2 regions of the Photobacterium sp. GSS17 genome follow, and region 1 is predicted to be linked to the other one. Evidence: predicted binding sites of a transcription regulator. Region 1 holds the regulator's gene; the other holds the start of a gene.
The links. Region 1 encodes PurR, which represses purine synthesis genes. Its sites were predicted from a motif close to TNANGNAAACGTTTNCNTNA; they were not measured.
Positions count from the first base shown of each region.

Region 1 (4,939 bases):
GACCTGATAAAGAGGTAAAAAATTTCAGTCGCTAATGAAAATAGCAGAAATCAGGATTGATCGATGGAAATTCGTACAGGAATGGATTGCGGCTGGTTAGCCACCTGATTGCGACTGCTTGGTGCATCGGTGATCAGAATATAGCCACAAGCGATAATCGGGGCGACAGACAACAACATGGTTTTACCAATATGGTAATTACGATACCAATACTTTCTAGCGCGGATTTTGAGGAGTAGTCCCCAGACGAATAAAGTGACGTTTAACACGGTAATCGACAGTAACACATCATGCATAGCCACCGGTGAAGCCACTTGTTGGCTGACCAATAAATAGACAACCACAGGCGGAAGCAGGCTAATAAGAACCACCGCTCGCATCAGGCGTGGCCATTTGCCAAACTTATCCTTGAACATCTGTTCATTTTGTCCTGGGAAAGGTTGGGAATAGTTCATATAACCTCCGGTGTTTTACATCCGGCTAATTCTACAATTGCCCTCATTGAATAAAAGTGTGTTGCCGAATTAATAAGCAGCTTTGTGAGTTAATTCAATGTTTGACAGGGAATGACATTATTCTGTCATTGCAGAGCCAAAAATATGTTGGGAATAAAAAAGAGATCCGAAGATCTCTTTTATATGTGTTAGGTTGCGATTAACTTAATTTCGCAAGAAGTTCTGAGCGCCGCTCTTTCGGGATAACAGACCAGTGCTTGCCACTGATTGCTCCTTCCAAAGCCCACAGTAAGTCGATACTTACTTCGCCTTCATGAGTGCTCTGTAGCGCTTTATACGCATTCAGGGCACCGGCTTCGTACAGCTCATCCACTGTGGTTATTCCGGCTTTTTTCAACATCCTCTCATTCGCCAGGCGAAGATTGGGTAAATCTTTGATTCGATTGGGAGAGGTGTTATTTTTTATTTCTTTATCTGCTTTAGCGGCAGATAAAGACAATTTCGCCTGAGCCAGAATTTTATCAGTATCGTCCCACCACTCTTCAGGAATGGCATAATGTTTGGTTACAACAGGAAAGCCACGTTTCTTATATACATAAGGTTTCATTCCTGCGGATTTATATTCCTTTTCATTGTCGGCATTCGCCCGTAAATGCAGTTTGTCATTTACCACGAGTGCAAACATTGTTTCGCCAGAAAATATGCCAAAGCCGCCAAACATTGAGCGTGATTTGACGTTATCGAAATTATTAAAAAGGCGTAATGAATCTTTGAGTACTGGTTTGTCCATGCGTCTTCTCGGTGAATTGTTACTAGGTCACCTAACAACGAGCGAGGATTCAAGAATAGCAGAGTTGTAAAACGAACTGTCAGGGAAAAGTGAAATTATTTCCTGATGTTATCTGCTATATCCATCGGCAACCCCGCTACCATAAGTTGACTGCTTTAAAAATAAAACTGCCTACTCTTAGGCCGGAAGCTTTGCGTCCCTACCTTTCGATAGGTTTGCCTTGTTCGTGACACCTAAAGCATATCTCAGAAGATTATTTTGAACTTGCTCCCAACTTTTAAAGTGTGATATTGCTCCCAGTAATATCTCACAATTTTTATAGTGATATACTTCTAATGTTGTGAATTTATTACTGTTTAAGTCAAAAGTGGTACAAAAAAACCGGAGATAAAAATCTCCGGTTTGTCATACATTTGTCATCAAGTTATGCATATCAGCTGTTCAGGTTACGCACTGATTTGCGAACGACCAGTTCTGGTATCATTTCAAAAACCTGATGCTCGTGTTCTTTGTTCTTCACGCGATCCATCAGAATCTCAACCGCACTCTTACCCAAACGGCGTTTAGGCTGGTGGATCGTGGTCAGTGGCGGTGAAAAATACGGTGCCAGGTCGATGTTATCGTAGCCAATGATCGACATATCGTCAGGTACACGGATACCGGCTTGCTCAAATGTACTGATCATGCCCATCGCCATGATGTCATTGAAGCAGAAAATCGCGGTTGGACGCTTTTCCATTGCCATAAATGTGTTGGCCGCTTTTACCGCAGATTCACATTCGAAGTCACCTTCCAGAATCCAGTCTTCATTGATGTCTAGTCCGGCTTCTGTCATTGCCTTGCGGAAACCTTTCAGGCGTTCGCGACAGGCCGCTTTTTCTGCGTGGCCAGTCAGACAGCCAATTTCCTTATGACCGTGCTCAATAAAGAATTTGGTTGCCACGTAGCCGCCAAGTTCAGCATTGTCCTGAATTTTATCGGTGTGCGGGCTTTCCGGACCCCAGTCCATGATCACCATCGGCAGATCTTTCTGGCGCTCCAGCAGTTCCAATAGTTGCTCGTCAAGATCCGAACACATCACCAGCAGGCCATCTACCCGTTTTTCGGCCAGCATACGCAGGTAATCTCTTTGCTTTTCCAGGTTACCTTCGGTGTTACACAGAATCAGCGTATAGCCTTCACCGTAGCAATATTCTTCAACGCCGTGGACAACTTCAGCGAAAAACGGGTTGGTCGATTTGGTTACCAGCATGCCGATGGTGCGGGTTGTATTGCACTTCAGGCTTCGTGCTACGGCACTTGGTGCGTAGTTCAGCTCTTCAACCGCCGCGAGAACTTTCTTCTGTGTTGCTTCAGCCACGAAGCGTGTTTTGTTGATCACGTGTGAAACGGTGGTGGTTGAAACACCAGCCATACGTGCAACATCTTTAATCGTTGCCATAGTTATTCTTCTAGTGAATGGGTCCGCAGACCTTTAAATTGAATGCATTACCTAAGAGGACAGTGATGAGTTGCGATGTCAGGGATGCCATTCACTATTCTGTTAGGTGGAATTACCAGAAACGCCAAAAGGCCGCATCTCGAACGGGCGGCTTCATCTCTGATAACAAAAAATCGTACCCGCGCTAATAAAACGCGTTGCATGGATCATTTGCATTGTTTAATCGCTTGCGATCACATTTTACTGAGTGTGGCCAATAGTGCAATGTTTCTGGCCAAAGTCATGGATATTAATTGACAGTTATCAATATTTTGCTTGTAACAAGGCTCTACGCTGCAATTTATTGTTATGGTAATAACTTGATTTGAAACAAATTTAATATCCTGCAATAAATCAGTTTGCATGGAATAAAAATACCGGTTGTGCTTGCTGCGCGACAACCGGTACTAATTTCGCTCAATCAACGATGTTTCCGCTCTTATAAAACCGTGGTCTTTTCACTTGAAGCGGCGTTATCACTCTGCTTCACGAGGTTTGATTGATAGTAATAGCGGCTCTGTTTTCTGCCTTTTTTCTGTCTGCGTTTTCACCGGCCGGTAACACGACAGGGTAGCCGTCGACCGGGTGGTGGCTGATGCATACCGGCCAGCCATATACGGTTTCAATGAGCGATTCGCTTAACGCATGCTGCGGGCTACCATCTGCCTGGATTTTGCCGTTGTTCATGATAACTAACCGGTCAGCGTACTGAGCAGCAAGGTTCAGATCATGGATGACGACGATGACCGCCGCGCCGGCCCGAGCCATGTCTCTGGCGACGCGTAACGTGTTGTGCTGATGCGCCAGATCTAACGCTGAGGTCGGTTCATCAAGCATCAGAACGCACTGTTCGCCCGCCTGACTTAATTGTGTCAGCACGCGGGCAAAATGAACCCGCTGTTTTTCTCCGCCGGATAAGGTCGGGTACAGACGTGAAGACAGGGCAGTCACGTCTACCTGCGCCATTTTTTCACTGGCAATTTTTCGGGTACGGGCCTGCGAGATATTGAGAGGCAAAGCCCCCAGAGCCACCACTTCTTCAGCCGTGAAGGCAAATGTCAGACTGCTGTGCTGCGGCAGGATGCCGAGATGCTGAGCCAGCTGATGGGGTGGCCAGTTTTGTCGGTTGCGGCCGAAATAGCAGATTTCCCCTGGCACGCTCCGTTCACCACACAGAACTTTCAGCAGGGTACTTTTCCCTGCGCCGTTGGGGCCTAACAGTGCAGTCAGCTCGCCTGAGCGAATGTCGATCGAGAAGTCGTCCAGAATCACTTTGTCGCCCAGACTGAGGTTCAAACCCGTGACGCTGACTGCTACGGGCTCTGTTACCACAATTGGCTTTGTTACCAAAGACGAGCGGTTGGCCGAATCTGCTGGCTGGCGTGCAAAGGACGAAGCGTTCACGGTTGTTGGATTGTCACTCATGACAGTTTGCCCTTTTGCTTAACTAACAGTGTGATGAAAAATGGCGCGCCAATTAACGCGGTGATGATGCCAACAGGAAGCTCTGACGGTGCCGCGACAACGCGCGCCAGCATGTCAGCAATCAGGAGCAGTAAAGCGCCAAGCAAAGCGGACAGCGGAAGCAGGGTTTTGTGGTTCGGCCCGATCAGCATTCGACAAATATGGGGAACAATCAGGCCAACAAAACCGATCACCCCGGTCAGGGAAACGGCCACTCCGACGCCAGCGGCACAAAGCAGAATCAGGCTGCGTTTCAGGTGCTGGACGTTAACACCCAGGTGACGAGCTTCTGCTTCTCCCAGCAAAAAGGCATTCAGGGCGTTGGCATGGCGATCAAAAAGAACAATCAGCAGCGCCAGCGTCATATAGGCCAGAGCGATGCTGGGCCAGGTTGCGCCAGCCAGTGAGCCTAATGTCCACAATGACAGATCTCGCAGTGCCTGATCATCGGCATAGTAGTTCATCAGGCCCAGTGCTGCGCCGGACAGCGCGCCAATAGCAACCCCAGCCAGTAACATGACGGTGACGGATGTGCCATTTTTATCGGTTCCCAAAGTGTATACCAGGTACGTTGTGGCAGTGCCGCCCAGAAAAGCGAGCACGGGCACTGTGCCCAGTGTGAGCAGGTAGGGGGAAAGGGCGGCAAGCGGGGCAAAAAGCACGATTCCGACTGCGGCCCCCAGGCTTGCTCCGCCGGATACCCCAATGATGCCCGGGTCAGCCAGCGGGTTGCGGAACAACCCCTGCATC
Region 1 covers NZ_CP117517.1:1,431,389-1,436,327, forward strand. The annotation lists gene PGW97_RS06325 (hypothetical protein) at 51-455, opposite strand; gene PGW97_RS06330 (TfoX/Sxy family DNA transformation protein) at 655-1,245, opposite strand; cyclic di-GMP riboswitch class I at 1,369-1,475, opposite strand; gene purR (HTH-type transcriptional repressor PurR) at 1,679-2,686, opposite strand; gene PGW97_RS06340 (heme ABC transporter ATP-binding protein) at 3,212-4,150, opposite strand; gene PGW97_RS06345 (FecCD family ABC transporter permease) at 4,147-4,939, opposite strand, start outside.

Region 2 (4,939 bases), 1.4 Mb from region 1:
ATCAGCACTAAGCGTTTCCGTGAGCTAGCAACAGAAGTCGGCAGCCTGCTGACTTACGAAGCGACGGCAGACTTCGAAACAGAAAAAGTGACTATTGAGGGCTGGAACGGTCCCGTTGAAGTTGACCAGATCAAAGGCAAGAAAGTTACCGTTGTGCCAATTCTGCGTGCCGGTCTGGGTATGATGGATGGCGTGCTGGAGCACATGCCAAGTGCTCGTATTTCAACCGTCGGGATTTACCGCGACGAGGAAACGCTGGAACCTGTTCCTTACTTCCACAAACTGGCTTCTAACATTGATGAGCGTATGGCGCTGGTCGTTGACCCAATGCTGGCAACAGGTGGCTCAATGATCGCGACGATCGACCTGCTGAAAGAGCACGGCTGTAAATCCATTAAAGTGCTGGTACTGGTTGCGGCGCCGGAAGGCATTGCGGCGCTGGAAAAAGCTCACCCGGACGTTGAGCTGTACACGGCAGCTATCGATGAGAAACTGAATGACAAAGGCTACATCGTTCCTGGTCTGGGCGATGCTGGTGACAAGATCTTCGGTACGAAGTAATTGTCAGACGGAGAATTCAGAAAAAGCCGGCGATTGCCGGCTTTTTTATGTCTGTAATTTTTGCGCTATCGAGATATAGGCATAAGCGGGATGGGAAAGTGAGTCAGGGTATCCTGAGCCTGAGTGAAACCGCGTCGAGCTATACCATGTCGCTACAACTACAACTACAGCTCCGTCATACCGCTCTATCATATAGCTCTATCTATTATAGCGACATCTTCACTGAGTGTGACCGTGGCAATGTTACACGCGGTTTATCCGCCATACACGACAACTTCTCGCGTTGCTGCCCTCAGTGTCAATTTTGCTGTAAACAAAAAGAGCTGCCCGAAGGCAGCTCTTATGTACTAGCGAACGCTAGTGTGAAGAATTATTTCGAGTCTTGCGCGCTGTCCAGCTGCGCATTATCAACCACGTGATTTTCACCCAGGTCCGCAGGCAGAATCAGGTTTAGTATAATGGCGACAATACCACACAGGCTGACACCTTGCAGGCTGAACTCGCCGATCCCAAAGGCCATACCGCCAATCCCGAATACCAGAGTAACGGCAACAATCACCAGGTTGCGTGATTTATGCAGATCCACCTGGTTTTTGATCAGCGTGTTCAGGCCGACGGTTGCGATTGAACCGAACAGCAGAATCATGATGCCGCCCATTACCGGTACTGGGATGGTTTGCAGAATGGCGCCCAGCTTACCGACAAAAGCCAGTACCAGCGCAGTGACTGCGGCCCAGGTCATGATTACCGGGTTGTAGGCTTTGGTCAGCATAACGGCACCGGTAACTTCAGAGTAAGTGGTGTTTGGCGGCGCACCGAACAGCGAAGCAGCCATGGTTGCCACCCCGTCACCGGTCATGGTGCGGTGCAAACCCGGCTTCTTCAGGTAGTCTTTACCGGTCACGTTAGAAATAGCCAGCATATCCCCGACGTGCTCAACGGCCGGCGCAATTGCTACCGGAATCATGAACAGCATGGCATTGATATTAAACTCAGGGTATGTGAAGTTTGGCATGGCCAGCCAGGAGGCCTGTTGTACCGCAGTAAAGTCAACCACACCGTAGACCAGTGCCGTCACGTAACCGGCGACGATACCCGCCATAATCGGCACAAGCTTCAGGAAGCCACGGGCGAACACGCTGAAGAAAATGGTCACCAGCAGCGAGACAGAAGAAATCCACAGCGCAGCATTGCCGTCGATCAGTTGAACCGCACCGTCACCGGTTTTACCCAGCGCCATGTTCACCGCCGCAGGTGCCAGACCCAGCCCGATGACCATAATGACTGGCCCGACCACCACTGGTGGCAGCAGCTTGTGAATAATACCGACACCGCGCACTTTGATTATGCCACCCATACAGATGTACACCACACCGGCCATCATCAGGCCACCCATGGTTGCCGGGATACCCCAGGTTTGAACACCGTACATGATAGGAGCAATAAACGCGAAAGAGGAAGCGAGGAAAATAGGGACAGAGCGTTTAGTAATGACTTGGAACAGGAGGGTACCTAGACCGGCACCGAAGAGCGCAACGTTGGGGTCCAGACCGGTAAGTAGCGGAACCAGAACCAATGCCCCGAATGCAACAAAGAGCATCTGAGCACCTTGTAATATCTGCATCATTTGTATATTTCCCATCCTAGCTGTAAAAAAATCGCGGAATGTTAGCACAGAAGAAATCGTTTGCCTAATTCTCCACTGAGAAAGTAGTGAATAAAGGCAAAATGTCGCTGGGTGGGTGTTTGGGGAAAGAATAACTGACGCAGCCTTGACGTATTTGTCGCCATTTTGGCTAAATATGAATAAAAGCGATGGCATAAAAATGCCGTCATGTCCGGATTTTTCCTACAATTGGTTGCCGAATTTAATGGGATCAATTTATCATCGTGCAACAATCAATCTAAATGATAAATGAGTTTATTATGCTGCGTCTTACCTTCCTTCTTATGGCCTTGCTGGCCGGGACTGTGCAGGCTGCAACAGTCACAGACCTTTACCAGGCCAGGATTGTGTTGCCCGATACTGACAGCCAGTCAGAGCAAAATGCCCGCCGCGATGCCCTTGCACAGGTGCTGGTGAAGGTCTCGGGACAGAGCCGAGTGGTGAACAATGACGTCGTGACCAAGGCGCTGGCTAACAGTAACCCGTTTGTCAGCCAGTATGGTTACGGCAACCTGAAAGGGAAGCGTACCCTGGATCTGACTTTCGATCGGAACCGTGTGCGCCAGTTGCTGACTCAGGCTCAGGCAACCTTCTGGGGTGAACAGCGCCCAAATGTGCTGGTCTGGCTGGTTGAAGACGCGGAAAGCAACCGTAACATTGCCTGGGATCAGTCGGGGAACCCGCTGCTGGCCGGGATGAAGAGTGAGGCAGACCGAAGAGGTGTGCCGACCATGATGCCAATCGGGGACTTTGAGGACGTTACGGCGATCAGCGTCCCGGATTTGTGGGGCGGTTTTGTCGGGCCAATCGTACAAGCCAGCCAGCGCTACCAGCCGGAAGCGGTGCTGGTGGTTCGCGCCCGCCGTAAAGGGCCGGATGACTACGTCATGAACTGGCAGCTGTATGCAGAAGGCCCGGAAAAAATGGCGGCGACCAAGGTGACGCCATCTGAAGGACAGGCATCCGGTACGTCGGAGGCAACGCTTCGTCGGATGATGGATCATGTGGCCGATCAGCTGGGAGTGAAATATGCCGTGCCGCTGGGGGGGGATGAGAGTGGCCAACTGGCCGTGGTGGTCAGTAATATTCGCAGTGCCAAAGATTTCTTTACCCTTGAGCGCATGATGACCAACCTGAGCTCCGTGGCCGGAATCAATGCTTATCGCATTCAGGGGGAGCAGGTGGAGTTTTCCGTAAAACTATTGAGTACGGAAGCAGCCTTCCAGCGTGAACTGAGCCAGAACAGCCGCCTGTCAGAAGTCACAGCGCCTGTGATGCCAGCAGAGCCAGAGGTTCAGCCAACAGAAGCCGTACTGGACGGGCAGACAGACTCATCTGAGACGCTATCTGCCCCCGCGAAACCGGTGAAGCAAGTCAGCATGTATGAATGGCGTGCGCCACAGGCCTGATTGCGCCAGTGGTTCATTGACCCTAAAAGTAATAAAAAAACGGTGGCTGATGCCACCGTTTTTATTTTTCATCTTTCGCTAAGTCGCTAAGTCGCTAAGTCGCTAAGTCGCTAAGTCGCTAAGCTACTAAGCCGACGGCCCCTCATGACGGGCTTTTTCTTCTTTCTCGACTTCCGACAACTTTTTCAGTTTGATGCCGAGTTCGCGGCCGCGATGGCGGGCAAACATGGCATTGGCGACGAAAGCACAACTGGTGATCAGCAGTTCAACCAGAGCGAGCCAGCGTTCCCCTTCATCTACCCACAGCATGGTCAGTGCGTGGAGAAAGTAGAACATCAGAATAAAATTGGCCCAGGCATGGGTATAGGGTTTCCCTGCCAGAATGCCTTTGAGCGGCAGCAGTAGCGGAACAATCCAGACACCGGCCATGATCAGGCTATTCAGGTGCGGGTGCGGCGAAAGCAGGCTTTGCCACAGCCCAACCCAGACCATCAGTGACAGGTAAGCGGTTAAGGCGCCCAGGCGCAGGCGGCGAGTGTGTTGACTCATGGGGGTCATGGTACGCATCCTTCAGTATGACCGTGTTGTCCCTAACGGGACGGCTTACATTAGTTTCAGGGCCGCTTCGGCCAGGCGTTTGCCACAGGCCTGAGCCAACTCGCATTCTTCCCGGCTCAGCTGACGGCTTTCCCCGGTGTTGAAGTGGGATGGTCCGTAAGGAGTTCCGCCTGACTGGGTGGTATGCAGCGCCGGCTCTGAATACGGGATCCCGACGATCAGCATGCCGTGATGCAGCAGGGGCAGCATCATCGACTGAAGTGTCGTTTCCTGCCCACCGTGCATTGATGATGACGAGGTAAACACACAGGCAGGCTTGCCGATCAGTGTCCCACCAAGCCATTCCCGGCTGGTCGTGTCCCAGAAATGCTTCAGGGGGGCGGCCATGTTACCAAACCGCACCGGACTGCCCATCGCAAGGCCGATACACTGTTGCAGATCGGCCTGACTGACCAGCGGATCACTATCGGAATCCTGCGCACTGTTACCCTGACTGTCGATGTCAGCCACGGTGCGAAGCATGGCTTCACAGCCGTCAACCTGTTCTATCCCACGGGCAATCTGGCGTGCCAGTTGGCGGGTATTGCCGTGACGGCTGTAGTAAAGAACCAGAAGGCTTTTCATACTGGCGCTTACAGGATGTCGAGCACTTGCTCTGGCGGACGGCCCATTGCCGCTTTGTCACCATTGACCACGATTGGACGTTCAATCAGTTTCGGGTTGGCGGCCATGGCTTCAAACAGTT
Region 2 covers NZ_CP117517.1:2,852,044-2,856,982, reverse strand. The annotation lists gene upp (uracil phosphoribosyltransferase) at 1-561, shown strand, start outside; gene PGW97_RS12855 (uracil-xanthine permease family protein) at 932-2,188, opposite strand; gene PGW97_RS12850 (DUF2066 domain-containing protein) at 2,488-3,636, shown strand; gene PGW97_RS12845 (DUF2069 domain-containing protein) at 3,763-4,194, opposite strand; gene wrbA (NAD(P)H:quinone oxidoreductase) at 4,240-4,818, opposite strand; gene arsC (arsenate reductase (glutaredoxin)) at 4,827-4,939, opposite strand, start outside.
Region 2: a site for PurR is predicted at 2,237-2,256, ahead of PGW97_RS12855 (uracil-xanthine permease family protein). Genes of this name have one in related genera too.